DNA from 3 places in the Pseudovibrio sp. POLY-S9 genome. Region 1 is predicted to be linked to each of the others. Evidence: predicted binding sites of a transcription regulator. Region 1 holds the regulator's gene; each other region holds the start of a gene.

Region 1 (9,998 bases):
AATGCAGGTGGACAAATCAGAAGCTCTACATTTTCGGCAAGTGCTGAGTCGTATCCCGCGCCCATAGCTTCCAGCTCTGTAGCTGCAGCCTTGGTGCCATTCATTTTCCAGTTACCAGCAACAAGTGGCCGATTAGTCATTTGATCCGTTCCCCAAATATGAATTCCAAATTCCCAAATGGCCAAATTCCCAAATGGAATGTGTGCTCACTAGCAGAAAAAACACTTAAGTCCCATAGCGGATTACCGCTAGTACGATGAACTTCGTATCTCCTGTCGAATCTCACAGCCTTTATGGCGTGTAAACTTGCCCCAGGGCGAAAGGAACACTATTATCCGGCGGCCTTGCATGTGTGCGCGGGGAGACTGTCCCTCGCCTTCAACAAGAGAACGGATAAAATTATGCTCGACGCGCTGCGTAATAGCGTAGGTTCCTGGTTTGCAAAGATCCTGATCGGCCTTCTGGTCCTCAGCTTTGCAGTTTGGGGGATCGCTGACGTCTTTACTGGAATCGGCTCCACATCTGTTGCCTCAGTTGGCGACAAAGAAATTTCGGCTCAGGATTTCCAACGAGCTTATTCACGCGAGCTCGACCAGCTGTCACGCCGCGTCGGCCAGCCTGTCACTCAGGAACAGGCCGCTGCATTTGGCGTACCAGCTCAGGTTTTGGGCCGCCTCATCGCCGAAGCTGCGCTTGATTATGAAGCATCACAGCTGCGCATCGGTGTATCTGATGAAGCTATTGTCAAAACAATTCAGGAAACACCAGCATTTCAGGGTGTAAATGGTTACGACCGTAATCGCCTGAGCCAGGTACTTTATAATCTGGGCATAAGCGAAGACGAATTCGTGATGCAGCAACAGCTCGTCGCAGAGCGTCAACAGCTTGCAGAAGCCGTTATCGGCGGCATCGTTGTGCCGAAGGCAATGCTCGAAGCCTTCGACAAATACGCAATGGAAGAGCGCACTGTTGAGTACCTCGTGCTGCCACAAAGCTCTCTGACAAATGTTCCAGCTCCGACTGACGAAGAACTCGCTGCGTTTTTTGAAGAGAACAAAGGCAACTACAAAGCACCTGAATACCGCAGTGCCACTTTGATAGAGCTGACAGCAGACAAGATCGCAAAGCCGGAAAATGTGACTGAAGCGGAACTCGCTCAGGAATATGAGCGCACCAAAAACCGCTATCAGTCTCAGGAACAGCGCCGAATCTTCCAGATTTCCTTCCCAACCAAACAGGAAGCAGAAGCTGCTGTTGTTGAGATGGAGTCCGGCAAGACCTTTGAAGACCTCATGAATGAACGCGATCTGACCGAAAAAGATGTCGATCTCGGCCTCATGAACAAATCCGGCTTCCTTGATCAAAAAATTGCAGATGCAGCTTTCGCTCTCAAAGAAGGTCAGGCAAGCAACGTGGTCGAAGGACAGTTCACCAACGCGGCCCTCTTTGCCAAAGAGGTTAAGGCAGCTGCAGTACAGCCTCTGGAAGACGTTAAAGACGAACTACGCGGTGTCGTTGCTCAGGCAAACGCAGCCGATGAAGTAGAAGACCTCTTCAACGAAGTCGAAGACGCACGCGCAGGCGGCAGCACCTTTGAAGAAATCGCTGAGCGCTTTGATCTGGCTCTGATCAACACACCTTCATTTGACGCTTCCGGCAAAAACGAAGCGGGCGAAACTGTTGATCTTCCACAAGCAAGCGCACTGACCACAGCAGTCTTTTCAACCGATGTTGGCGTTGAAAATGATCCGCTGGAAATCGGCCGCACAGGTCACCTGTGGTACGAAGTGAAAAATGTCACCCCTTCCCGCGACAGAGAACTCTCTGAAGTGAAAGAAGCCGTGACTGCTGACTGGACTGACAACCGCACAGCGGAACTGCTGGAAGAAAAAGCTCAAGCTTTGATCGCAGAAGTCGAAGCAGGAAAGCCTCTTTCCGAAGTCGCAACGGCCGAAGGCCTGACAACAGCCACATCCGCTCCGTTCACCCGCAACGGCGGCATTGCGGAGCTTTCCGGCTCAGCTGTGACTGCAGCATTTTCCGGACCAAAAGGCACCGCCTCTCAAGTTCCTGGCAACAACGAAGACCGCATTCTTCTTGTCCTCACCGACACGACGTCTCCAGCCTTCATGACAGAATCTGAAAACGTGCAGCGCATTGACACTCAGCTGACAGGCGCGCTGGAAAGCTCCTTGCTCAACCAGTTCATCTCTCAGCTGGAGCAAACAGAAGGTGTCCGAGTAAATCAGACAGTCTTCAACCAGCTGACCGGACTGGATCGCCAGTAGACAAATCCTTGTCGAAAACAAGCCCGCCACACTTATAAGTGTGGCGGGCTTTTGTTTATCTCCTAGACAGCCCTCCGAAAGCTATCTAATAGTTAGCCCTTGTGTATGCTAAGGAATTACCTGAGAGATTGAGGGGGTTTTCGCCGTGAGCAATTTGAAAAATCTCATTGGAATTGTCGCTGACGGAAACACGTTGGACCGATCTCAGGCCCGCGAGGCCTTCGAGATCATCATGTCAGGCGCTGCAACTCCCGCACAGATCGGTGGCTTCCTCATGGCCTTGCGCTTGCGCGGCGAAACCATCGACGAAATTTCCGCAGCTGTAGAAACCATGCGCGCCAAGATGATCCCGGTGAAAGCACCAGATCACGCCATCGACATTGTTGGCACAGGTGGCGACGCATCCGGCTCCTATAACATCTCAACATGTACAGCCATTGTTGTGGCAGGCTGTGGCGTAACCGTTGCAAAACATGGCAATCGGTCCCTGTCCTCCAAATCCGGCTCAGCAGAAGCACTTGCCGAGCTTGGCATCAATCTGGATCTGGATGCGAACGGCATCAGCCATTGCATTCATGAGGCCGGTATCGGCTTCATGTTTGCGCCAAACCACCACAAGGCCATGCGCCATGTCGGCCCGGCCCGCATTGAGCTGGGCACCAGAACGATCTTCAACCTGCTAGGCCCGCTCGCCAACCCGGCAGGCGCAAAGCGCCAGATGACAGGCGTATTCGCACAGCAATGGGTTGAACCACTCGCTAACACCCTTCAGGAAATGGGCACCGAAAAAGCCTGGATCGTCAACGGCTCCGATGGAATGGACGAAATCACCACCACCGGAACCACCTTTGTCGCCGAACTGAAGAACGGAAACATCAACACCTTCACAGTGTCTCCTGAAGATGCGGGCCTGCCGCTTGCAAAAACAGAAGATCTGAAAGGCGGCGATCCAAAAGAAAATGCTCAGGCACTGCGCGAAGTGCTGCAAGGAGCAAAAAACGCTTACAGGGATATCGTCCTGCTCAATTCAGCGGCCTCCCTTATCGTCGCAGATAAGGTCTCCACCCTCGCTGAGGGTGTCCAGATGGCTGCGCATGCGATTGACCAAGGTGCAGCCCTTTCCCGACTGGACAAACTTGTTGAAGCCTCCGACGCTGCAACAGCTGCCAATATGAAACTCTAAGACCACGGATCCCATGTCAGATATCCTTAAGAAAATCGAAGCTTACAAACGTGAAGAAATTGCTGCTGCCAAAGCGCAAACTTCATTGGCTGATCTGAATGAGGCGATTAAAGCAGCAACACCAACACGCGGCTTTGCAGATGCTTTGAAAGCCAGACATGCGAATGGTGAGTACGCCCTGATCGCGGAGGTTAAAAAAGCCAGTCCATCCAAGGGGCTGATCCGCGCTGACTTCAACCCGCCCGCACTCGCGAAAGCCTATGAAAACGGTGGTGCAGCATGCTTGTCCGTATTGACAGACACACCATCCTTTCAGGGCAAACCAGAGTATCTCGTCGCAGCGCGCACTGAAGTATCTCTGCCAGTTCTGCGTAAAGATTTCCTTTATGACACCTATCAGGTTCATGAAGCACGTGCATGGGGCGCTGACTGTATTCTGATCATTATGGCAGCTGTTGACGACCAACTGGCCAAAGAGTTGGAAGACGCCGCATTTGAACTGGGCATGGATGCGCTTATCGAAGTTCATGACGAAGCTGAGTTGGAACGCGCACTGAAGCTCTCCTCTCCGCTTGTTGGCATCAACAATCGCAATCTAAAAACCTTCGAGACATCTCTGGAAACCAGCGAGCGGCTCGCACCACTGATCCCGCAAGATCGAATCATCGTTGGCGAGAGCGGCCTGTTCACTCCGGAAGACCTCTCCCGAATGGAAAACTCCGGCATCTCCACCTTCCTCATCGGCGAAAGCCTGATGCGTCAGGAAGATGTGGAAACCGCAACCAAAGCTTTGCTTAAACGCTAAAAATCAACTGCTTGGCAAAAGCAGACACCTGAACAAACTGTGTCCAGAGGCAAGAAAATGTCAGAACTTTCTCCAAAACTCACTCACTTAGATGACAGCGGTGCGGCTCATATGGTCGACATTTCGGAGAAAGAGGTTACCTCACGCATTGCCCGAGCAGGCGGTCAGGTAAAAATGCAGCCTGAAACTCTGGACATGATCCTTTCAGGCAACGCCAAGAAAGGCGACGTGCTCGCAACGGCGCGCATTGCTGGCATCATGGCGGCCAAGAGAACTCACGAGCTGATCCCTCTCTGTCATCCTCTGGCGCTTTCCAAGGTTCAGGTGGACTTCACACCCAACCCTGAACTGCCAGGAATTGAGATCGAAGTCTTTGCAAAAGTGTCCGGCCAGACCGGTATCGAGATGGAAGCACTTACAGCTGCCTCCGTTGCCTGCCTGACAATTTACGATATGGCAAAAGCCGTTGATCGCTCTATGGAGATCGGTGAAATCCGGTTGCTGGAGAAGAAGGGCGGCAAGTCCGGTCACTATCTGGCTGAGGAGGATAACTCCCAATGAACTTGATCAGTATTGAAGAAGCGCTGGACCGCCTCCTGAAAGATGTGAATCCGATCGGTACCGAGCAGCTTCCACTACTTGAAGCCGGAGAACGCATTCTGGCAGAAGATGTTGCTGCAACACGAACGCAGCCTCCATTTTCCGCCTCAGCAATGGATGGATATGCCGTCAAAGCTGCTGATACGGTCGATCCAGAGACTGCTTTGAAGGTCATTGGAGAAGTCGCTGCCGGGCATAACTTCGATGGCACGTTGCAAGCCGGAGAAGCTCTGCGCATCTTTACAGGTGCACCTGTTCCAGCAGGCGTTGACGCGATTTTGATGCAGGAAAACGCCCGCCGTGACGGGGATAACCTGTTTTGCGAGGAAGCCGTTTCTGTTGGTAAGTTCATCCGCCCAGCAGGCCTCGACTTCAAAGAAGGCCAGACCCTCCTGAAGGCAGGAGCTCCACTCGGCTTCCGTGAATTGTCTCTTGCAGGCGCTATGAACCACGCAACCTTGCCAGCGCGCAAAAAGCCAGTCGTTGCGATCCTCGCAAATGGTGATGAACTCGTCGAGCCAGGTCAGATACCAGGTCCGAATCAAATCATAGCGTCCAATCAGGTCGGCATCGCAGAATTCGTCAGAAACTGTGGCGGAACGCCAATGATGCTGGGCATTGCACCAGACCAGCCTGAGGAAATCACGGCACGCGTGAAACAGGCTATTGAAGCAAAAGCCGATGTACTGGTGACACTCGGCGGTGCCTCTGTGGGCGACCACGATCTCATTCAGGACGTACTGGGCGCTGAAGGCATGGAGCTAGGCTTCTGGCGCATCGCCATGCGCCCGGGCAAGCCCCTCATGGCCGGAGCCCTTGGCCCCATGAAAGTCCTCGGCCTTCCTGGCAATCCAGTCTCCAGCCTTGTATGCGCACTCCTCTTCCTTGGCCCGCTTCTGGATAAGATGCTAGGCCGCACGGTCTCTGTGACAAATCAAGGCGTTACCAAAGCAACTCTGGCAGATGATTTGCCTGCAAATGATATGCGCCAAGACTACCTGCGCACCAGTCTGGGCACAGACGAACACGGAGATCTGACAGCAACACCGTTTGGCAAACAGGACTCTTCCATGCTTGCTTTGCTGACAAAAGCAGATGCCCTGATCATTCGTCCACCACACGCACCAGCTGCAAAGGCAGGTGAAAAAGTGGACCTGCTCAAGCTACGCTAAATCCAGACATCAGAAGTGGGCAACCCCTGCCCACTCACCCACCAGAAACCAAATCCCCCAGTTCTAGCAGGGCTTAACCTCAACAAACCCATTGCAGAACACAATGAGAACAGGTAGAGTACGTTCGTGTTTTGTCCTTCCAATCGCAGAAGTTGAAGTCTTTCAGCTTCTTGGAATTACAAAACTGCGATTGGTCAGGAATGGCCGCTCACTTTCAATCAGCGCCTTAGGAGCGAACGGGGATAAAAGATGCTTACACAGAAGCAACACGAGCTTTTGATGTTCATCCATCAACGCTTGAAGGAAGCCGGTGTTCCGCCCTCCTTCGATGAGATGAAGGACGCGCTGGACCTCCGTTCCAAATCCGGCATTCACCGGCTGATCACAGCTCTGGAAGAGCGCGGCTTCATTCGCCGCTTGCCGAACAGAGCTCGTGCACTTGAAATCCTCAAACTGCCAGACTCCATTTCTCCGGGCCTGAAGCCTGCCGCCAAGGAAAAAGGCTTTGCACCTGAGGTGATTGAGGGCTCCCTGAGCAAGAAAGTAGCAACGCCGCCACCTCCACGCACCACATCACCAGACGAAGTGCCAACGCTGGAAATCCCGGTCATGGGCCGCATTGCTGCAGGCGTCCCAATCGAAGCAATCCAGACACAAAGCCATACCATCGCAATGCCTGCTGATCTGATGGGGCGCGGCGAGCATTATGCATTGGAAGTCAAAGGCGATTCCATGATCGATGCCGGTATCTTCGATGGGGATACCGTGTTGATCAAACGTGGTGACACGGCTGATAACGGCGAAATCGTTGTGGCGCTGATTGATGAAGAAGAAGCAACCTTGAAGCGCCTGCGCAAAAAAGGCGCCTCAGTCGCGTTGGAAGCGGCCAACCCCGCCTACGAAACTCGCATCTTCGGCCCGGGCCGCGTCCACGTTCAAGGCAAGATGATTGCGCTCTTCCGCCGCTATTAAATCATTGGTTGCCTGAGGCAATTTTGGATTCCAAGGTCTGCGCTGAGCATCATATGCCCAGCGCACTTTTTTTATTCTTTCCCCGCCCTTAGCGCCAGCTGAGAGCCAGATGTAAGCTGAACCTCGTTCTCCGAAAATCTTCTGGTCGATAACCAGCTCAGCCCGGCAAGCCGGAGGCGCCTGAACCTGTGTGATGACGATGGTGGCAAGATGGCAGTCAGCCTCCAAAACATCAACTGCTTTGGACTGCGCCAGCAGGATAGGTTCTGAACTTACCCTCTCTCCCTCCGCAGGCTGCTGAGGGAATATCTCAATCACACAGCCGCGCTCATCACAGGACCGATCTGAAGCCCTCACCTTGTGCTGCTTGAACGAACCCGCTGAACCCCCACCAGCGCGCAACAGGCTGTCAGCAGCAAACGACATACGCGAGGACGTCAGTCGAAACGCACCATCCTGCCCATAATAAGCAATGTGCTTGCCCGCATCCGCAATCATCAGATCAGGCGCCTTGCCACCGGCAAACATCAGGACACTCACCGTAAATGCCGGAAGTGAAAGCCATTTCAGGCGCAGCGGCATCACACACAGCACGACAATCGCTAGGATCACGAGCAGATACCCTGGAGCACTGGCAACCCCGAGACTGGTCAGCCCCTCACTGAGTGAGCTCACCCAGTAGGCAGCTTTCAGCACCAGCGCCAACCCAGCCTCCATCCCTTGCAGAAAGAACGCATCCGCACCAAACGGGATCGCCAGCAGGCTCAATAACCCAAGGGGCATAACCACAAAAGTCACCAATGGCATCGCAAGGATATTCCCCAGAACTCCATAAGGCGCAACCTGCTCAAAATGCATCGCCGCAACTGGCCCCGTGGCAGCACCTGCAATCAACGAGGTCAACGCACAAGCTAGAATCCACTTTAAACTTACACGACTAACCTTCTGAAACCATGAGACATTCCGTCTGCGCGAACTATCTCGATCACCGAGCAACCAATCCTTCCCAAGCATATAGGCTGAGAGCAAGGCGAGCACTGCAATGAAGGACATCTGAAACCCGGGAGCCAGAACCTCCTCCGGCCTCAGGCTCAAAAGCGCAAGGCAAGCCAGCGCCAGACCACGCAAACTGAAGGCCCGCCGACCAAGCAGACCCGCGCATAAAATCATCGCCGCCATCAAAAAAGCCCGCTGCGTTGCGACAGAAGCACCTGACAAACCAAGATAAACAATCGCCGCAATCAGCGCTGCCACGCTAGCGTAAACGTGAATATGTCCTTTCAGCGCAAGCGACTGGCTGAGAGACAAGATCAGGCGGGCACCAAGGAAGACCAGAGAAGTGACAAGACCCATATGCATACCGGAGATAGCGAGGACATGAGCAAGTCCGGCGTTGCGTAACGCATCCTTGTCAGCGGTGGCAAGGTAGTCTCGCTTGCCCACCAGAAGCGCAACAGCAAACGCACTTTCCGCGCTGTTATCCAACACCCGCCGGATCCGCTGTGCTATCCCACTACGCACACGCTCTATCCCTTGCAGAAAACTTGTGCCCTCTACGTGCGCTACAACAACCGGCTTGGAAAGCGCATAGCCAACCGCACCAATCCCACTGAAAAACGCAGTCCGGGCAAAGTCATACCCACCGGGGCGCACCGCACCTCCCGGCGGCAACAACCGAGCCTTCAGCTGCATCCTGTCCCCCATCACGGGTGCCTCTTTCATCCCCTTGATGCTGATCCGGATGCGATAAGAAAGAGGAGTTACGCCCTTCTGCGAAAGTGCGTTTACATCTGCAAAAATGACGGAGTAAGCCCCTTTGCCAGAATGCTTCACTCCAGCAACCACACCCTCTATTTTGCGTGTAACCGGGCGCTCCAGCGGGTCACCGCGCGCATACTCCACGCGCAAATCAGCAAGGAAGAACCCGGCTATAAAGAACAAAAGCGCAGTCAGACCAACCGTCAATCGACCACCCCTCCAACGACGAAAAGCAAATATTCCCAATAAGATAAAAGGAGTTCCGCTTAAAACGCTGTAAGGCTCCGCGGGGAGTGAGAAATAAACCAGCACACCAGCCAAATGGCAAAGCGCATACCAAAGGATGCCATGCCCCTTGTTCCAATCCTGCACCAGAGCAGAGCGGGCATAAGTCATGACAGCTGACCAATCCGGCCTCAGCACGAAACCCAGCAACTTACGTGCCCTTTGAAGCACATCACGAAGCCCAAGGCGCTGTTTTTCTTCAGCAAAACGCGTACTTGCGTTGCTATGTGCGTTTTTTGCGTTGACTTGCGTTTTTGTGCGTTGCTGTGTGGTTCGCCCAGCAAGCGCCGTATCGGTCTCAAACGGCGCAAAAGAAAACTTATCCTCCTCAAGGCAAAGCTCGCCTATTCTGGGAGCACAGCCACCAGATTGCGTCTTGTCTGAGGATGATTGCCCCTCGCGCACCCTTAAGTCCCTTTCTGCCACTTGGGAACTTTTCAATGCTATGGTACACAGCCCGCAGAGGTACGGCGCCCCGCCGTAATTACCCCAAACTATTCGAAGTAACTTGAAACTTTTCCGGAACACCTATGACTAAACCTGTTGTGACGCGCTTTGCGCCTTCTCCTACTGGCTACCTGCATATTGGCGGCGCCCGTACAGCCCTGTTCAACTGGCTTCTGGCAAAACACAGCGGCGGTAAAATGCTGCTGCGCATTGAAGACACCGATCGCTCCCGCTCCACCGAGGAAGCCGTAGATGCGCTGCTGGACGGTCTGTCCTGGCTGGGCATGGACTGGGACGGCGAGCCGATCTCCCAGTATGGCCGCGTTGACCGCCACCGCGAAGTTGCTGAGCAGATGGTCAAGGACGGCACTGCGTACTACTGCTACTGCTCTCCGGAAGAAGTGAACGAGATGCGCGAGAAGGCCCGCGCAGAAGGTCGCCCGCCGCGTTATGACGGCACCTGGCGTGATCGTGACCCATCTGAAGCA
Region 2 (9,998 bases), on a different contig from region 1:
TGGTTTTGACAGTCCCCATGGCATTTCCCAGGTGGATGCAGATCAAGCCAATCCCACAAATCCATTCCTTAACCTGGTAGACGACAACGGCGTCCCTTTCGAGAACCAGAATTATGCCCTCACAAGCACGTACTCAAACAACAGCAGCATAGATGTCTATCTGGCATCCACTCAAAACCCGCTCCCCAATCTGGGCAAAACGCTTACGCTTCCATTATCGGCATCACCAACAAATCCAACGGCTTTGGTCGCACCTATCCTCCCCTTTGCAATCACAAGCAAATCCAATGGCGAGGTCGTTTATCCGCCAACCGGTCCCCAACCAACCCGCGTTCTCCCCGATACTGGTATTTCATATGGAATAGTCTCAGTAGCTAAGACCACGCCTCCGTGTTGCACTACCAGCCCTAACAGCGGACAGATTGAAACGTCAGACTATGAGATGCAGCTTTACGTAAATAAGCAAAGCAAAGAACCGCTGGTGACACTAAGCTATGGGAGCAATCAGGCTCTCGGCCACTCAGCCAGATGGTCCTTAGGGCATCAGGATGTTAGCCCGATGCTATTTAACAGCGGTCAGCTGTTTTTCGAACACTGCAACTACTTCTACTCCCCCGCAGATAAGCAAGTGACCCTAAGCTGCGCTTCAGACCAATAAGGCTCACAGGGAGCGGAACAGCCGCTCTGACGCTCCCTGCCAGATCTCGACATGCATCTGCCTGATTGCCGCAAAGCTCCCCATGACTTCACCGGCCCCTCGCTGCCGAAATCTTGAGTACGCCAAAACAACGCCTAAGTGAGAACACATTACGCTTTCAACCTAGGCGGACGGTCACTGTTTCCAATCCGGCGCCTCTTATGTTTAAAAAGATTGTTCTGCTGCTCCTCCTCGCATTTGCTGGGGTCTATCTCTACAACGCTTCATGGCTTTCAAGCCAAACTCCATCCGGCAAACCCAGATTCATTGCTCATCGCGGCGTCCACCAGACCTATCATCGCAACGAGTTGACCAACCAAACTTGCACAGCAGAGCGCATTAACACGCCTACCCATTCCTTTTTGGAAAACACAATTGCCTCCATGCGGGCTGCATTTGAAGCTGGCGCAGATATTGTCGAGCTGGATGTACATCCAACCGCAGATAACAAACTTGCCGTCTTTCATGACTGGACACTGGATTGCCGCACCAATGGACTGGGCATCACCAGATCTCATTCACTTGCAAAACTCAAAGCACTGGACATCGCCTATGGCTACACCGCAGATGGCGGAGAAACCTACCCTCTAAGAGGAACCGGCATAGGTGCAATGCCAGAACTTGAAGAGGTTTTCCGTGCTCTTCCCGGCAAGAAATTCCTGATCAACTTCAAGGAGAAAGAACTGCTCTCGGCAGAACTCCTGCAGGAGAAGCTTGACAAGCACCCTGAGTGGAAAGCGCAAGTCTGGGGCGTCTATGGGGCATCCGCCCCCACCTGGAGCATTGCAGACAGCGCGGAGGAAATCGTAGGCTTCGACAAACGCCAAACCAAAGCCTGCTTAAAAGCATACATTGCTCTCGGCTGGAGTGGTTACGTCCCGCAAGAGTGTAGAGGCACGGTCATCGGCGTTCCCTCAAATTACACATGGGCTGTATGGGGCTGGCCGCATAAGTTCCAGCAAAGGCTCAAAGAATATGGCAGCGAGGTCATCGCATCCGGCCCATTCACATTACAGGGGGTCGGTGGCGGCATAGACACACCGGAACAACTTGCTGCGGTGCCAGATAGTTTCGACGGATACATCTGGACGGACAAAATCGAAGTGCTCGCACCGTACATCCAAGGCCAGATTACGAAGTGAACTCCACATCCGTATGATGGCTCTTCCGCTCATCAATGGCTTCATCAATAATCTTCTTTGCTATAGCCGGTTTACGGTCCATGAAGCGGCGCAGGTCTTCCATCTTGAGGACCATGAGCTGAACGGGTGTTCGCGCAACAGCGCTGGCCGTTCGCTTGCGGTGAGCAAACAACGATGCCTCGCCAAAATGCTCACCCTCACCATGTAAAATACGGTGGTCAGAAAACACTTCTTCCACTTCACCAGATGCAATCAGGTAAAGGCTGTCTCCATCCTCGCCCTTCTCACAAATGGTTTGTCCAGCAGGCACACTGTGCGAATGTAAAAGCTCCGTCACTGCAGCGATCTCAATCGCAGACAGGCGCTCAAACAGCGGTATGGTGGCCACCATACCCCAGGTGATCACAAAATCTCTGCTATGGATCTCACGCGCAAACGCAGTGCCAACAATTCCAACTGGCAGCGCAAACAGGCAGTACCCCATCAACATCACCAGACTGGCAATGGTTTTACCCATCGCTGTGACAGGCACAACGTCACCATAACCAACCGTAGTGAGAGTTGAAAACGCCCACCACAATGCACTCGGAATAGTACCAAAATGCTCCGGCTGCGCGGCATGCTCAACACTGTAAAGCAGCGTTGCAGACACGAGAGCAACCCCGAAAATCAGCACAAGACTGCCAACAATCGCCCTCTGCTCAGCAACCACTGCAGAAATAAGAGAGCGAACAGCAGGCGAGTATCGCGCGATCTTCAAGAATCGCAACAGACGCAAAATAACAAGCGATTTCCAACTGATACTGGTGAAGAACAACGAAAGCCAGAAAGGCAGAACAGCCACAAAATCAACCAGCGAAAGCGGCTGCATCGCATAAACAGCACGCGCTTTGAGCGAACCATATTTCCTCAAAGGAGGATGCAGGTCTGAAACCCAAAGCCGCAATAAATATTCAACGGCAAAGATTGAGCCAGCAATGAAATCCAGCAGAAAGATCTGCCAGACATACACTTCTCCGATGCTTGGCTCCGTCTCAAGGACAGCAAGTCCCACATTCACAACAATAAAGATGATGAGAATAGCATCAATCTGCTTGGCAAGCCGGTTACCAGCACTGCTGCGCTCCAGCAGATTATAAACTTTCAACTTGATGGAGTGTGCCACCAACGCCCCCAATAAAATTCCCGGGCACTTGAAGAAACAGATAAAGCAATCCCAACAGCAATAAACCTCCCTTCACCATTTTACAGGCCCACGCAAATCGCAAAAAGAGGCACCCAGCGAAAGTAACTGGCAAAAAATAAAGGGGAGATTAAATCCCCCCTTTGCAACTCTTAGATCTTTGGTTCGGTATTAAAGCGTTTCAAGGTGAGCCTTGATCGCAGCAATCGCCTCATCAGCCTTGCTTGCATCTGGGCCTCCAGCCTGCGCCATGTCCGGACGGCCACCACCGCCACGACCACCAAGAGCAGCAGAACCAATGCGAACAAGCTCAACCGCACTGGCTGTCTCACTCACATCCTTGGTCGAGCCAACAACGATCGCAGCTTTTCCATCTTCCGCTTTGCTGATCAGCACAACAACACCGGAACCAATCGCAGTCTTGCCTTCATCGGCAACAGACTTGAGATCCTTCGGATTGATGCCTTCAAGAACACGAGCCATAAGCTTGAACTTACCCGCTTCAGTAACACCGGCATCCCCATCAGAGCTGCCACCGCCCATCGCAAGTTTCTTCTTCGCGTCCGTCAGTTCACGCTCAAGCTTCTTACGCTCATCCAGCAAGCTTGCAATACGAGCAGGAACGTCAGCTGCAGCAACCTTAAGCAAACCAGCACTTTCACGCATCAGCGCATCCTGCTCTGCCAAATACTTACGTGCTTCATCACCAGTGAGTGCTTCGATACGGCGAACACCAGCAGCAACAGCACCTTCAGAAACAACAGTCACAAGACCAATGTCACCAGTGCGCTTCACATGCGTACCACCGCAAAGTTCCACAGAGTAAGACTTTCCGGTTTTCTCGCCAGTGGTTGCCGTACCCATGGAAACCACACGGACTTCATCGCCATACTTCTCACCGAACAGAGCCATCGCGCCAGCTTCGATCGCCTCGTCAACTTCCATCAAAGAAGTCTCAACAGCACCGTTCTGCAGCACGATCTCATTGGCCAGAGCCTCAACCCGTACCGTTTCTTCAGCGCTGACAGGCTTGGGATGCGAAAAGTCAAAACGCAGACGTTCTGGCGTAACCAGAGAGCCCTTCTGAGCAACGTGAGTACCAAGCACTTCACGCAATGCTTCGTGAACCAGGTGCGTTGCGGAGTGGTTGGAACGAATGGCACTACGGCGAGAATGGTCAACAACCAACTCAAGCGCATCGTCCACCTTAACTTCACCGCTCTCAACGCGAACAAAATGGACGAACAGGCCGTCAGCTTTCTTCTGCGTGTTGGTGACAGCAAGGGAAACACCATCTGCAACCATGGTACCACAGTCGCCAACCTGACCACCGGATTCGCCATAAAACGGTGTCTGGTTAAGGATCAAGGATCCCTCTTCACCCTGCTTCAAAGAAGTAACTTCTTCACCATCCTTCACAAGGTTCAAAACAACGCCTTCTGCCTTCTCAGTCTCATAACCGAGGAACTCAGTCGCGCCTGCTTTCTCCTTGATGGAGAACCAGATGGCGTCGGTTGCAGCATCACCGGAACCTGACCACGCCGCACGCGCTTCAGCACGCTGGCGCTCCATAGCAGTATTGAACCCATCGGTATCAACCGCAATCTCACGGCTACGCAATGCATCCTGTGTCAGATCGAGTGGGAAGCCAAAGGTGTCATACAGCTTAAACGCTGTTTCACCATCAAGCTGATCACCGGAGCCCAGAGAACTGGTCGCATCTTCCAGCAGGCCAAGACCGCGCTCAAGAGTTTTGATGAAACGCTTTTCTTCCAGCTGAACAGTCTCTTCAATAAGCTTTTCAGCACGTGGAAGCTCAGGGAACGCCTGACCCATTTCACGAACCAGAGTAGGCAGCATCTTGAAGATGACCGGCTCTTGCGCACCCAAAAGGTTTGCATGGCGCATCGCGCGGCGCATGATGCGTCGCAATACGTAACCACGACCTTCATTGGACGGCAGAACACCATCAGCAATCAGGAAGGCCATAGACCGCAAGTGATCTGCAATCACCCGGTGGCTCGCCTGCGCTTTGCCAACAGCTTCAACACCAGTGAGATGCTCAGAGCTTGCAATCAACGCCTTGAAGAGATCGATCTCATAGTTGTTATGCACGCCCTGCATAATCGCAGCAAAACGCTCAAGACCCATGCCAGTATCGATGGATGGACGCGGCAGATCGATACGCTTTTCTGGCAGCTGCTCGTACTGCATGAACACGAGATTCCAAATCTCGATAAAGCGATCACCATCTTCCTCAGGAGATCCTGGAGGGCCACCCCAGATATGCTCGCCGTGATCGTAGAAAATCTCGGAGCATGGGCCACAAGGACCGGTATCACCCATGGCCCAGAAGTTATCCGAGGTCGGAATGCGGATGATCTTCTCATCAGCAAATCCGGTCAGCTTCTTCCAGATCCTGAAGGCTTCATCATCCTCCGAATAAACGGTGATCAACAGCTTGTCAGCCGGCAGCCCGTATTCTTTGGTGATCAGATTCCACGCCAGCTCAATAGCGTTTTCCTTGAAGTAATCTCCAAAGGAAAAGTTGCCCAGCATTTCAAAGAAGGTGTGATGGCGCGCAGTGTAGCCAACATTATCCAGATCGTTGTGCTTACCGCCAGCGCGGACACATTTTTGCGAAGATGTTGCACGCACGTAATCCCGTTTTTCCAAACCGGTGAATACGTTCTTGAATGGCACCATACCCGCATTTGTAAACATCAATGTCGGATCATTGCGTGGCACCAGTGGACTGGAAGGAACAACTTCGTGTCCGTTCTTTGCAAAGTAGTCGAGAAAAGCCGACCGAATTTCGTTGACGCCACTCATAGGTATTGATGTCCGTCTCGTTTTCTAGTGGGCAGCTACTTCAACAATCACAGCCGCCAAATTGCAGGGTATGTGCATCAAAAACGATGCAACAAAAAATTAGTATCTGCCGCGTTTTAGCCATATGCAGCAAATCTGTCCATAAAACCCTACAAAAAAAGAGGCTGGATAAATCCAGCCCCTCTAAACTCTATTGGTTTTCCGCAGCTTTTTCCGGATCATCAATCGCTTCAGCGATCAAACCTGCATTCTGTCGGATAGCAAGTTCAATCTCATCCGCCAGTTCAGGATTCTCTTTCAGGAAGGTTTTCGAGTTCTCTCGCCCCTGCCCCAGCCGCTGGCTGTTGTAGGAGAACCACGCACCTGACTTCTCAACAATGCCGCCTTTCACACCAAGATCCAGCAATTCCCCCATTTTGGAGATGCCTTCACCGTAGATGATGTCAAACTCAACCTGCTTGAATGGAGGCGCCAGCTTATTTTTCACCACTTTCACGCGGGTCTGGTTACCAACAATTTCGTCACGATCTTTAATCGCACCGATACGGCGGATATCCAAACGCACAGAAGCATAGAACTTGAGCGCGTTACCACCAGTTGTCGTCTCAGGCGAACCAAACATCACACCGATCTTCATGCGGATCTGGTTGATGAAGATCACCATGGTGTTGGATTTGGAAATGGAAGCGGTCAGCTTGCGCAGTGCCTGACTCATCAAACGAGCCTGCAGGCCAGGGAGCGAATCGCCCATCTCACCTTCAAGTTCTGCTTTTGGCGTCAGCGCAGCAACGGAATCGATCACCAGCACATCAATCGCACCAGAGCGAACCAGCGTATCGGCGATCTCAAGTGCCTGTTCACCAGCATCCGGCTGAGAGATGAGCAGGTCATCAATATTCACACCAAGCTTGCGTGCATAAATCGGATCCAGCGCATGTTCAGCATCAATAAAGGCGCAAATTCCGCCTCCTTGCTGCGCACAGGCAACTGTGTGCAAAGCCAGCGTGGTTTTACCGGAGCTTTCAGGTCCATAGATCTCAACGATACGCCCTTTTGGCAGTCCACCGATTCCAAGACCGATATCAAGACTGAGAGAACCAGTCGAGACGCTCTGGATTTCTACGGCCTGCCCCTGGCCCATGCGCATAATGGAGCCTTTACCAAAGGCTCGTTCAATTTGGGAAAGCGCTGCATCCAGTGCTTTATTCTTGTCCATCTGATTGCCCTCAACAAGGCGAAGTGAAGTTTGTGCCATACGTTCTCATCCCTTATTCCACGATGGACGCGTAGTTTCAAAGTCAGTTATTTGTACTCATTTTGTTCCAACTTCGCAATACCTGATAACTAACTAATAAAAATAGATTAATTTCAATGTGTTCTCCTATTGTTCAACATGTAGATAACTTTTCCCGACACCTGTTTGGAGGAACGCATCTGGAATCAAATGGAGCCGCAAAATTTATTTTGGATTCGTAAAATAATTATTTTAGATCGTAATCCTCTTAAGATCTTGTAATATATTGCACTTTCACCTTTCAACCTTACGTCTATCTGTGCCTCTCAGCTCAAATCTAACATAATTCCACAACATGCTGATTTCATGTGTTTTTTTATCTTTGCATGTAGGTTTGCGCTCAGCAAACCGAAGCAAACCCGGACCATCTAAGGACCCTTTACAAAAGTCGGCATCACTATGAACGCCTGAACTTGATTAACATTTCATATTTCATATTTCAGCAGAGCTAAAGAATCTAAAGCAGACTTTTACGCTTTTTTGAGCAACCTTTCACGCTCCTGATGGTAGGTCATAAGTACATCATCAACCATTCTCTCAACCATCACCTTTTTCGGTCTTTTCCTCTTAGGCAGGTAGCCACTCAACATATCAGAGATGGAATCGTCATACTCGACATCTGCTTTTACGACATACTCGGGCCAGTATCCGTGTCGATCCAGTGACACCCAAATAGCGTCATATAGGGGCCATCGTTCAAGATGGAAATTCCCTTGCATAACATATTGATTATCAACACCTAACTCTTGGCACATGAGCACGTAAACATCTGCGGGCAAGCGTGTTTTTCCGCTCATATAATTCTGTAACGAACGATACGGCAGCCCAATCTTTTCACTCATATGCTTGAGTGACATTTTAGCGAGCTTCATCGTCGCCTTTAGGCGCGCCACCAGCTGATCATTTATTTCATCCATTGACAATGCACCAATTTAGGTGCATTTTTATATGAAATGCACCAATACAGGTATTTAATATGTCCGACATTACTCGCACTATCACACTCACTATTACAGGATCACCAGACCTATACTGCGTAGTTAGAGCTGGTTTTGTAAGCAAGGGATTATCATTGAACAAATGGTGTAATGCAAATGGCGTCAACCGTCAGACCGCAGAAAAATCGCTTAAAGGAGAAACCAACTCTCACAATGCACGCGAACTGATCCTACGACTTGTAGAAGCTTCAGGAGTTGAGCTTAAGGGTTGAGTTCATGAACGCTATCGTTTGCTCAGAGTTTGCCAAGCTAGCGAACATCTCTGACAGAAAGGCAAGAGAAGCCCTTTCCAAGTGCTATTCTGGCAACCTTTGGAGAGAGAATAGGCTAGCCGTGAGCATGGTCACAGGCTCGAAAGGTCAAGGTGGCAAACAATACCTAGTAGAGGTCTCCAGCCTTCCAACCGAATTACAAGAGCGTTTTCACGAGTTACGCAAGCGCAATGCTGTAAGCGCTTATTCCCCCCCAGAAGGACAAGCAGCATCTAAAGAGCATGAGTGGAAAGTAAGTATGATTAGACCAATACTTGAGCACACTAAAGGCTCAGCTGGACGCGCCAATGAGTTCGATAGGCTTAGTGGGCAGCACGTAGTTGACTGGCAAGGACGGCGGAAGACTCTTAAGAAATCTACCCTTCAGCTATGGGTACGAACCTTTGAAGATAGCGGCCAACTTTATCTTTCCTTGGCCTCAAAAACGAGGGCTGACAAGGGTAAACCTCGGGTCATCATTTCAAGAGCGTGGGATAGCAACGTCTCGTTATCCGATGACAAAAAACTAGAAATACTGAGCAAAATAACAAAAGAAATTCAAACCCTTGTCGCCAATGGAGCAACCTTAAAGCAAGTTCGTATTCTTGGTCAGAAAGAATTGAAAGACTTGACGTTAGCGCACGGCTTTGAAGCGGTTGCAAATTTCAATTCACCTGAAATGTTCAAAGTTCCAGAAAAACTAATCCAACAGCAGAGCAGATTTAAAGCTGTTCACCTTCACAACAGTGACCGCAAGGCAAGTGAAGACAACAATGCACGAATTACACGCTTCATTTCTAATGATGATGAACCCATGAAGATTGTTGTAGTGGATGTGCATCACATCAATGTCCTCATCGAAAGAGAGGACAGCACAACAGCAACTCCTAAGCTCCTTGCGTTTTACGACATCGCGACAGGCCGTGTCTTCTGGCACCTAGCCTTCTTCAACAAGCGTGGCAGCGTGCGCAACATTGACCAAATAACCGCAACCGTTGACATGCTAAACAACCCTTCTTTCGGGGTGCCTCAATACATCTATGCAGATAATGGCTCAGAGTATAACTTTGTTGACGATCTCCAAGACCTTTTACAGTTAGGCGTGCAACTAAAAGTCTTTTCAAGCGCTGAAGAGAGAAACCGCGTTATACGAGCAACCCCATACAACGCTGCAGCAAAGCATGTAGAGGGCTGGTTCAAAGACTTCAACCAGCAACTTATGCAACACATTGAAGGATACATCGGTGATAATCGCCATGCGCCCAAAAGTCCGAAAATAGGAAAGCTCCCAGTCTTTAAAGGAGGTTTTGAGGCATTCGTAAAAATCGTTGAAGGGCTCATGCAAGCTTATGAGCACATGCCTCAAGATGGACAGCATTTAAAAGGGCGTTCCCCTGCACAAGTCTTTAAGTCTTGGGTGCAACGTGGTTGGCAAGCAACCATCATGGACCCGACTGACGCCAAGTATGTCTTTACGAGAGAGGAAACACGTGTCCTTGATCGACACACCTTCAAAGTTGCTGGGCGCAAATGGTTCTGCAAAAAACTGCTCGCATATTTTGACAAAAAGATCATTGTTCATATCCCCAAATACCACGGCT
Region 3 (9,998 bases), on a different contig from region 1:
CCTCGCAGCAAGCGGTTTAGCAGCAGTTCTCACTCACAAGTTCGTTCCAGGTGCCTGGTACATAATCGCTGGCGCAATCGCAGGCGTCATCGCCGCAGCAGTCCAGTATGACGAAAAAACCAACGGGCTCCAGAAACCTGCGGAGGCACTTCAGTCATGATGTCAGAAGTCTTCGCAGTTGATCCGCTTGTCCTCTTCACCATTGTGGCAATGGCAGCAGGAACCTACCTGACCCGCATCGCAGGGCTGGTTCTGACAAAGTTCGTCACTTTCTCAGGTAGAACTGAGGCAGCCTTGCAAGCCGTTCCGCCAGCGATCCTCATGTCGGTCGTCGCCCCAACAGCCTTCGCAACCGGCATCGCAGAGACCGCAGCAACAGCCATCACCGCGATTGCAGCCCTACGCTTGCCAATGCTGGCAGCCATGACACTCGGTGTTGTCAGTGTTGTCGTGCTCAGAATGGCACTCACTGTCATCTAAACAAAAACCCCGCTCCATAAAGCGGGGTTTTCTTTATCTCAAAGAGAAGCAGTAGCGGTTTAAGAAACCGGACGGGTCGCCTCTTCCAGCCATGCTTTGGTCTCACCATCCAGCAGAGGTCCAACCAATTCCCGCACACGAGCATGGTAAGCATTCAGCCAGTTCAGCTCAAACGCGGAGAGAAGCTTGGTATCCACCATACGCAGGTCAATCGGTGCCAGTGTAAGCGGCTCAAAACCGAGCATTTTCTGATCACCACCCTCAATGGCAGCAGCAGGCGTCACCAGCTCAAGGTTCTCAATCCGGATGCCGTACTCATCAGCCCGGTAATAACCCGGCTCATTGGAAAGGATCATACCCGGCTTCAACGCGATGCTGTTTGGAGCTTTGGAGATCCGCTGCGGACCTTCATGCACGCCCAGATAAGAGCCGACACCGTGGCCAGTGCCATGGTCAAAGTCGAGACCCTGCTTCCAAAGATCGATACGAGCCAGAGTATCCAGTTGTGAGCCGGTCGTCCCAACAGGAAAACGCGCGGTCGCAATAGCAATATGGCCCTTCAGAACAAGCGTAAAGTGCTTGCACTGCTCAGCAGTCACAGCTCCAACAGCAAGCGTACGTGTGATGTCTGTTGTGCCATCCTCGTACTGCGCACCAGAATCGATCAGGTACACACTGTTCAGCTCAATCGGCAGATTGCTATCGTTGCTCACACGGTAGTGACAAATCGCACCGTGAGGACCTGCCGCTGAAATAGTGTCAAAGGAAATGTCCTTCAAAGCACCCGTCTCACGGCGGAACTCCTCAAGCTTTTCAGCAACAACAACCTCAGTCAGGCCACCAAGAGGCGCCGTCTTCTCAAACCATGCAAGGAAGCCAGCATAGGCAACACCATCACGCAGATGTGCAGCTTTTGTGCCCTCAATCTCAGCCTGATTTTTAACAGCCTTCGGCAGCAGAGTTGGCTCCTGCCCTTCCACAACATGGCCGCCATTGTCAGCAACCGCATCATAAAGAGCCTGACCCGCAAGACTGGTATCAATGAGCACTCGTTTGCCTTCAGTACCCAATGCTTTCAATGCAGGTGCAAGTTCTGTCGGTCCTGCAATATCAGCAAGAGCGCTCAGCTCATCACGCACTTCATTGGAAAGCTTGCGCCCATCAATAAACAGCGATGGCTTGCCGTTGGTCGGTACCAAAGCAAAAGACAGTGGCAGCGGCGTATGCATCACATCGCTACCGCGAATGTTCAACAGCCACGCAATGGAGTCTGGCTGTGTCAGAAGCGCTGTATCCGCCTCTTTTCCAGCAATCAACTCACCAATACGCTTGATCTTGTCCGCAGCACTTTCACCAGCAAACTGCATCCCGTGCATTTTCACGGCACCAAGCGGCGCTTCCGGGCGATCACTCCAAACGGCATCGACAGGATTGCTTTCAATAGCAACCAGCTGTGCACCAGCCTTTTCACAGGCAGCTTTCAGGGAGCGCACCTGACGAACAGGATGCAACATCGGATCGTAACCGATCTTCTGGCCTTCTGCCGCATTCTCACGAAGCCAGCCCGTCAGCGGCTCATCAATCAGATGACGATAGGCAAACGCCTCTTCGTCTACCTGATCCCGCACCTGAATGGTGTAGCGGCCATCAATAAAAACAGCTGCTTTGTCACTGAGAACACCAGCAATACCAGCAGAGCCAGTGAAACCCGTCAGCCACTCAAGGCGGCAGTCACTATCAGGAACATACTCACCTTGGTGAGCATCTGCCCGCGGCACCAAAAAGCCATCAAGCCCACGCGAGGCCAGCTCGTCTCGCAGAGCGGCCAACCGAACCGGCCCACGAGATTTATCATTTACTGTGTCAAAGCTTTGAAACATGCCGGAAGGCTAATGCCGATCGTCACGCAACTCAACCATACAAACACGGCTCCTAAGAGGAATTTATGCTCTCAATTCAGACGATGGGGATACAGAAGTACACAATTCATGCGCTATACGCAGATCTGCTATGTACTCCATGCAATTTCAGATCATGACAATACAGAGATATGCAAAAAACGCATAAGTGTCATGCGAAACTATCTCTTTTTTTACAAACTAAAATAATAGATAACTCCTCTTGTCGACGGGGCGCTTCCCTCCCAAAGCAAACCGGTGGATCACACCTCCTCCCAAAGTGATCTGCACGACAAAAATGGCCGGCATCCATCAGCTGCTGATAAAGCGCTAGAAATGCCACTCATACAGCTGGATACCTCCTCCCAGTATCTAGCAAGCTAAGCAAATTCCTCCCAGTTGCTTGGCACACAAAAAAACCTTTGCTTCCCCGGCAATTTCCTCCCAATTTGCCGGATCAGGAAGCAAAGGTTTTTTGTTTTTTTACATTTCAATCAGACATCAAAAAACCCTCACTGCATCAGCAATGAGGGTTCAGAATTATTACAGCGTATCTCCGAAAAGTGGAAACCGGTTTTCGGAGATACGCAAAAACAAAGGCTAAAGCAGTTCATGCGTTTCCATTTAAATGCGAATTGCTTTAGCAGTCTGTCAGACCTTATGAGTCCCAGTTGCCTTTTGCAAAGGTCAGCGTCAGCCATCCTTCAATCTCGCGGCGATGCACAAGCTTCAATCCCTGCTGTCCATACGCTGAGATGATCCGTGGGCCATGCTCAATCCGCAAGCCGGACAGAACCAGCGTAGACTTGTGCGCAAGGTGAGCGCACAGTTTAGCGGACATCTGCATCAACGGTCTTGCAAGAATATTGGCAACAACCAGATCAAACGGGCCAAACTCATTAAAGCGGCGGTCATCCACACCAGCACCGGTAAAGGCTTTGAAGTGAGGCCCTACATTGTTCTTGCGCGCATTATCAATCGCAGCTTCCACCGCAATCGGATCGATATCGGTCGCCAGAACTTCAGAGCTGGTCAGCTTAGCAAGCGCAATACCCAGAACACCCGTTCCGGTGCCTAAATCAAGCATACGGTGGTATTTGTGCCGCTTCAACAAGCGCTGAAGCTCCAACAGGCAACCTTCAGTCGTACCATGGTGACCGGTGCCAAAGGCCTGCGCCGCTTCAATCTCGATACCAATGTCAGACTGGCCGACAGCATCACGATCATGCGCACCATGAACGATAACCCGATCCGCACGAACCGGCTTCAAACCTTCAAGGGATTTGGCAACCCAGTTGATGTCAGGCAGCGCCTCAACTTCAGCAAAGCTTGGAATAACGCCGCCTTCAAACTGATCAAACAAACGCATTTCAAACAGATTGATTGCGTCATCAACCGTAGATTCCAGAACCAGCACTTCTGCGGTCCAAGTTTTTCCGTCCTTGGAGCTTTCAAAGACGGCAACTGGGAACCCGTCATCTTCAAAGCGCGCCTCCATAATATCGGAGAGTGCTTTTGCTTCAGCCTCAGGTGCCGGAATGCGAACCCGGATCGTGTCCATGCAAAATCCCTTAGTTACGATGAGCTATCAAAACTCAGTGAAAACCTTTGCCTAGGCGTATAGAAGGTGCAGCAACGAAAAGCCAGTACTCACGAGGTTTTCTCGCGCTCTGCCGCATATTCGCAGGGAACAAGGCTAAGTATTGTTGAACCAGCAATCGGCATCGCAGGCTTGGTGCCATTCAGCGGTCGAAGCTTCTTGGTCGGGTCTATCAACATCAGCACAATAGCCGTCTCTGGCAAAGCCTCCTGAAACTCGGTCCAGCCATAAGTATCTGTCAGCTCACTGGCTTTGATGAACCAGCCTTCACGGATCTTCGTTTCAAGGTCGTTATAACTGTGTTCTGGTGTCAGGAAGGGACGCCCGCCAAGTGTCACAACACGGCGAAACTTTTCCTTCTCGCTTTGCTCTTCTGAGGGTGCGAACTGATACACCTCCCCTCGCCCCATAAGCGGTCCAAAGTTTGTGGTCACCAGCGCGTTGTAATCATCATTATCAGTCACTGCGAGCAAAACGCTGTAATTCTCAAGCGGAAGCTCATTCTCAACTTCCTCAGAAAGAACCTCGCCATAATGGTTCGTAAGCCCGGCATTGCGCGAGAGCCGCAGCTTACCCCAGTTACGGTCAACGGTAAGGCTCGGAACATCCAGCGTTTTCAGCTTGGTCGCAAGCGCTACGCTAAACCGGCTCGCTCCCACAATCAGCAATCCCGGCCCCGTATGACTGGAAAGCCCCAGCCACCGCGCAAACGGCCCAAGCGAAAACCCATGCGCAAACACAGTCGCAACCACAACGGCAAACGACAAAACTGCCAACCGCTCTCCATCAGGAGCCCCATGCTCAACAAGCGACCTTGCAAACAAGCCGGAAACCGCGACAGCCACAATACCACGTGGCGCAATCCACCCAACCAGCAAACGCTCTTTCCAGCTCAAGTGAGCACCAATGGTTCCAACCCAAACCGAAATAGGCCGGATCACGAACAACAGCACCAGAATAAATGCCAAATCCTCCAACCCAAACTCCGCAAGACTGCCAAGCTGAACTGAAGCCGTCAAAACAATGAATACCGAAGACACCAGAATGATCGTGACCGCTTCCTTAAATCGCTTCAGCTCTTCAAGACTGGCGAGACGAGAGTTACCAAGCACCAGCCCAAGAACCGTCACTGTCAGCAGACCGGATTCTTCCAATACCAAATCAGAAAGCGCATAAGCACCCATCACACTCACAAAAATCAGCGGTACTTTGAGAAATTCAGGAACGCGACCACCAACAAACAGCCAGATCAATCCACGCCCCAGCGCCCAGCCACCAACACCGCCAATCAGCAGCCCAGCCACAGCCCGGATCGCCAGCACCCAAAAACCATGGTCGCCGTGATAAACCAGATACCCTTCAAACATGAACACCGCGAGCAGCGCACCAAGCGGATCAGCAAGGATTGCTTCCCAGCGCAGCAGCGAACTCACCCGTCGCTCCAACCGCGCCTGACGCAGAAGAGGAATAATGACAGTAGGACCGGTAACAATCAGAATAGCAGCAAACACCAGCGCCGAAGGCCAGCTCAGCTCTGCGATATAGTGGGCATTCAATGCGCCCAACAAAAACGCGATAAAAGCGCCCAAAAGAACGAGTCGCCAAACCGCCTTCTCAACACCGCCAATACGTTGAAAGTTAAGAGAAAGACCGCCTTCAAACAGAATAACGGCAACCCCAAGCGCAACAGTTGGACGCAATAAATCACCGAACAACGCAGTTGGGCTGAGAACCCCCGTGGCAGGACCAATGAGAAAGCCAGCAACAAGCAGAAGAACGATCGCAGGCAAAGACCATCGCCAGGCAAGCCATTGTGCACCAACGCCCGCCACACCAATCATCGCAAGCGCGAGAACCACCTCATTCATTGCCATCTCCCAACACAACTTAGAAGAGAGATAGCACAATCTACCCTAAAGGTAATTAACGCTTGCGTTGCAGCTTATGCCCGCTCAACAAAGCTATCGAGCACTTTCTTTTGGCCAGCTTTTTCAAAATCGACGGTGAGCTTGTACCCCTCAATATCGCCGATCAATCCATAACCAAACTTCATATGGAAAATCCGCTCACCGATCGCAAAATCGCTTCCTGCCTCAGTAACGCTCTTGGCAACTAGCTCGCCTTCAATGGTCATCGGACCAGCCTTCTTGGCACGACGGCTCTGGTTCCCACCATGCATTTTGCCATACTGCTGACCAGACGCTTGTGCCTTACGCGCCCGCTGCCAACCCGGCGTAGAGTACTTGCTTTGGAAGGGATCACTGTTGTCAAACCGGCTGGCACCATAACCACCACCAGCACTATTCAGACCATACCCACCATAAGAGCTGGAGGCTTCAACAACCTCAACACTGTCTGCAGGTAGCTCATCCAGAAACCGCGAAGGAATGCAGGACTGCCACGAGCCATGAATGCGGCGGTTAGAGGTAAACCACACTTTCACACGCTTGCGGCCACGGGTAAGACCCACATAGGCAAGGCGTCGCTCCTCTTCCAGACCAGCCTGCCCTGTCTCATCCAATGCCCGCTGGTTCGGGAACACGCCTTCTTCCCAACCGGGAAGGAAAACACTATCAAATTCAAGGCCTTTTGCAGAATGGAGCGTCATAATCGAGACCGCATCCTCTTCCGCATCGCTGTCCTTATCCATCACCAACGAGATGTGCTCAAGGAATCCAGCCATGCTCTCAAACTCTTCCATCGAGCGGATAAGTTCTTTCAGGTTGTCCAATCGCCCCGGCGCTTCAGCAGACCGATCCTGACGCCACATCTGGGTGTAACCACTCTCATCAAGAATGATCTCCGCCAGTTCCGTATGGCTCATGGTCTCAACCTGATTACGCCAGTTCTCCAACATGCCAAGAACATCCGCCAGCGCAGCACGAGCTTTCGGACGCAGCTCATTGGTCTGCACCAACTCTTCCGCAGCGATCATCAGCGGAATAGCGCGTTCCCGCGCATAAGCATGCACAATCTTCAGCGTTGCTTCACCAAGCCCACGCTTCGGCGTATTCACGATACGCTCAAAAGCCAGATCGTCTGACGTTTGCATCACACAGCGGAAATAGGCGAGCCCATCGCGGATCTCCATACGCTCGTAAAAGCGCGGACCACCGATCACGCGGTAGTTCAATCCAAGCGTGACAAACCGGTCTTCAAACTCGCGCATCTGGAAGGACGCACGCACCAAAATGGCCATTTCATTCAGAGAATGCCCATGGTTTTGAAGAGCTTCAATCTCATCACCAATGGAGCGGGCTTCCTCCTGAGAATCCCAGGCCGAGGTAACCTGCACCTTCTCTTCTTCCTCAGATCCCATCTGATCAGTGAAAAGGGTTTTACCAAGACGGCCCTGATTGTGCGCAATCAGATGAGAAGCTGCGGACAGGATGTGACTGGTCGAGCGATAGTTCCGCTCAAGACGAACCACAACAGCACCCGGGAAATCCTGCTCAAATCTCAGGATGTTATCAACCTCAGCACCACGCCAGCCATAAATAGACTGGTCATCATCGCCAACACAGGCCACGTTCGGATTGCCCTGCGCCAACAAGCGCAACCACATGTACTGCGCGATGTTGGTATCCTGATACTCATCCACCAGCATGTAACGGAAGCGATGCTGGAAGCTCTTCAAAACGTCATCATGCTCTTTGAAGATCGTAATACAGTGCAGCAGCAAATCACCAAAATCACAGGCATTCAGAATAGAAAGCCGTTCCTGATAGGTCTCATAAAGCTTGCGCCCCAAGCCATTAGCAAAGGCCTGTGCGTCACCAGCTGAAATCTGTGAGGGTGTAAGCCCGCGGTTCTTCCAGCTGTCCAGCAGCCCGGCAAATGTCTTTGCAGTCCAACGCTTTTCATCCAGACCTTCCACCTGAATGATCTGCTTGATCAAACGAACCTGATCGTCCGTATCCAGAATGGAGAACGAGGACTTCAATCCAACAAGCTCAGCATGGCGGCGCAAAATCTTCACGCAGATCGCGTGGAACGTGCCGAGCCAGGCCATGCCTTCAACGCCATCACCAATGTAAGCGCCAATGCGCGTCTTCATCTCGCGGGCAGCTTTGTTGGTGAAGGTCACAGAAAGGATCTGCCCCGGAGTGGCATGACCCGTTGCCAGAATATGCGCAATACGCGTTGTCAGAACACGGGTCTTACCAGTGCCGGCCCCTGCAAGAACGAGCACAGGTCCGTTGATCGTCTCAACAGCAAGTCGTTGTTCTGCATTCAATCCTTCCATGTAGGCTGGGGCGTTGGTTTGCCGTGCAGCCATGGCCCTCGCTGCGATACCACCTGCCTTGGGCTGTGGTGCAGCCAGAGGATCAGCAGGGTGAGCAGGTATTCCGCGATGAAGTGGGCCAGAAGAGTTTGCCATTGAGCTCGTTAGATCCTTTGAACGCATACCCCTCTCAAATCAGAGGGAGAATCTCCAATACTTAACGAGGAACAATATAGCAACAACATTGAAGAAGCGAGGCATCAGCAAAGAGATACACATCGTTTTGTAGGGCAAGGCATCTTCACTCAGTAACTCTTGCCTCACGCCAGCTTTGCTCTGTGATGTTTTATCAAGCTTGTTCTGAGTTACTTGAAATCCGGGAGGCCCTTTAGTGTTTTAAAGAGGAAGTATGCGTATACCTGCCAACGAGAATAACTCAGCTTAGCAATGGGAATATCTTCACTTCCGAAAGACAAACAACACTGTAACAACCTGAAAGAAAAACTATGAATACTGGTAAGTTACACATGACACGCCGAAACGCCCTCATTGGCATCTCCGGCTCTTTACTGGCAGCACCTGCTCTGGTTTCCTCCGCCCAGGCCAACCACCACGGCTCCACCGATTACACCAACAAGACGCTGACAATCAGCCCCTTTTCACTTGCCATCAGTGAAATGGCGACAATGAAGGCCAGCAATCCATTGGTGCGCCAGTTTGCAGAGCTGGAAAGCGAAGAACAAACTGCGGTCTCAAAAGTGATTGAATCCACGGGCGCCACACCTCCCCCGCGTCCCGCCGTTCTGGAAGACATCTACAAGAAGCTGGAGGCCGAAAACGGTGAGGATTTTGACCGTCTGTACATCTCCGCTGAAATCACTGGTCATGAGGACTTGCTGAAGGTTCAATCACCAGAATCCGGTAAAAAGCCTGTGAACGTGGATGTGGCTACAGCAACCATTCTGGTCGCCTTCATCCATACCCATCTGGCGATGCTGGCAGAGATCCGCAAGCAAATCGGCTAGGCAACTCCTTCAAACATCTAAGAAAACACCAGTGGCATGCTCCGGCCCCACTGGTATTTTCCTGACAAATTCAGCCAACCCATCGATCACATCTTCAAATTTGGCTCAATTATCGCTGTCTCCTGAGAGATCTTGCTAAGATTTCCTGCCCACTCTCTTAGCCAAGGATGTTGCTTCTGGAGAACATCTGACCGCAACTGGAATGGAGCTTGAGATATGCCGAAGGTCATTTGCAGATATAAAAACTACGATGATTTCTATAAAAACCGCACAAGCATCTGGGCTGAAATCAGACGTCGGATGAACATCCATGCGACGGACACTGCAAGCTTCGACAAACTCATTTTCCAGGGCAAGGCAGCCATCCGACTGACCTACGACAATCATGTTGAAGACGCGCCGGATATGAAGAAAGCCAGAACGAACATTGCCGCACTTGAAAAAGAGAAAGCAAGAACCTTCCGCTTTGTTCAGGCCTCCAAGTCACTGGAAGAGGATATCTCGACAAAACACAAAATGCTCAAAGTGCTCGAAAGCCAGCTGAAGCAGCAGGAAAAAGACCCCAAAACTGATCCCAACTATCGCGATACAGCGAAAGAGCTCAAAAAGCTGCTCAAACTCCAACCTGCAGTCAAAAAGAAGATCCAGGAATACGACAGTGCTCTGAAAGCACTTGAAAAAGCTGAAGCTGACTACGACCCGCTAAAAAAGCAGATCGAGAAAACCATCCCCATGAGCGTGCAGACAGATGGCAAGAACATGATGCTCTA

Evidence for each region. The regulator LexA, encoded in region 1, represses DNA repair genes until DNA is damaged. The targets are predictions, from matches to a motif close to TGTTCNNNNTGTGTTCNG.
Region 2: a site for LexA is predicted at 7,162-7,179, ahead of recA (recombinase RecA). Genes of this name have one in related genera too.
Region 3: a site for LexA is predicted at 8,427-8,444, ahead of PPL9_RS27695 (UvrD-helicase domain-containing protein). Genes of this name have one in related genera too.

Annotation. Positions count from the first base shown of each region.
Region 1 covers NZ_LCWX01000239.1:5,711-15,708, forward strand. Annotated here, with positions in the region: gene tpiA (triose-phosphate isomerase) at 1-140, opposite strand, end outside; gene PPL9_RS26390 (SurA N-terminal domain-containing protein) at 402-2,288, shown strand; gene trpD (anthranilate phosphoribosyltransferase) at 2,434-3,471, shown strand; gene trpC (indole-3-glycerol phosphate synthase TrpC) at 3,485-4,276, shown strand; gene moaC (cyclic pyranopterin monophosphate synthase MoaC) at 4,334-4,837, shown strand; gene glp (gephyrin-like molybdotransferase Glp) at 4,834-6,048, shown strand; gene lexA (transcriptional repressor LexA) at 6,298-7,020, shown strand; gene PPL9_RS26420 (ComEC/Rec2 family competence protein) at 6,916-9,468, opposite strand; gene gltX (glutamate--tRNA ligase) at 9,594-9,998, shown strand, end outside.
Region 2 covers NZ_LCWX01000122.1:147,897-157,894, forward strand. Annotated here, with positions in the region: gene PPL9_RS10225 (hypothetical protein) at 1-658, shown strand, start outside; gene PPL9_RS10230 (glycerophosphodiester phosphodiesterase family protein) at 859-1,839, shown strand; gene PPL9_RS10235 (cyclic nucleotide-gated ion channel) at 1,829-3,004, opposite strand; gene alaS (alanine--tRNA ligase) at 3,194-5,854, opposite strand; gene recA (recombinase RecA) at 6,045-7,109, opposite strand; gene PPL9_RS10250 (helix-turn-helix transcriptional regulator) at 7,619-8,065, opposite strand; gene PPL9_RS10255 (hypothetical protein) at 8,363-9,998, shown strand, end outside.
Region 3 covers NZ_LCWX01000243.1:133,063-143,060, reverse strand. Annotated here, with positions in the region: gene PPL9_RS27720 (AzlC family ABC transporter permease) at 1-160, shown strand, start outside; gene PPL9_RS27715 (AzlD domain-containing protein) at 157-480, shown strand; gene PPL9_RS27710 (aminopeptidase P family protein) at 540-2,360, opposite strand; gene PPL9_RS27705 (50S ribosomal protein L11 methyltransferase) at 3,037-3,939, opposite strand; gene PPL9_RS27700 (sodium:proton antiporter) at 4,029-5,846, opposite strand; gene PPL9_RS27695 (UvrD-helicase domain-containing protein) at 5,921-8,359, opposite strand; gene PPL9_RS27690 (DUF4142 domain-containing protein) at 8,731-9,228, shown strand; gene PPL9_RS27685 (hypothetical protein) at 9,445-9,998, shown strand, end outside.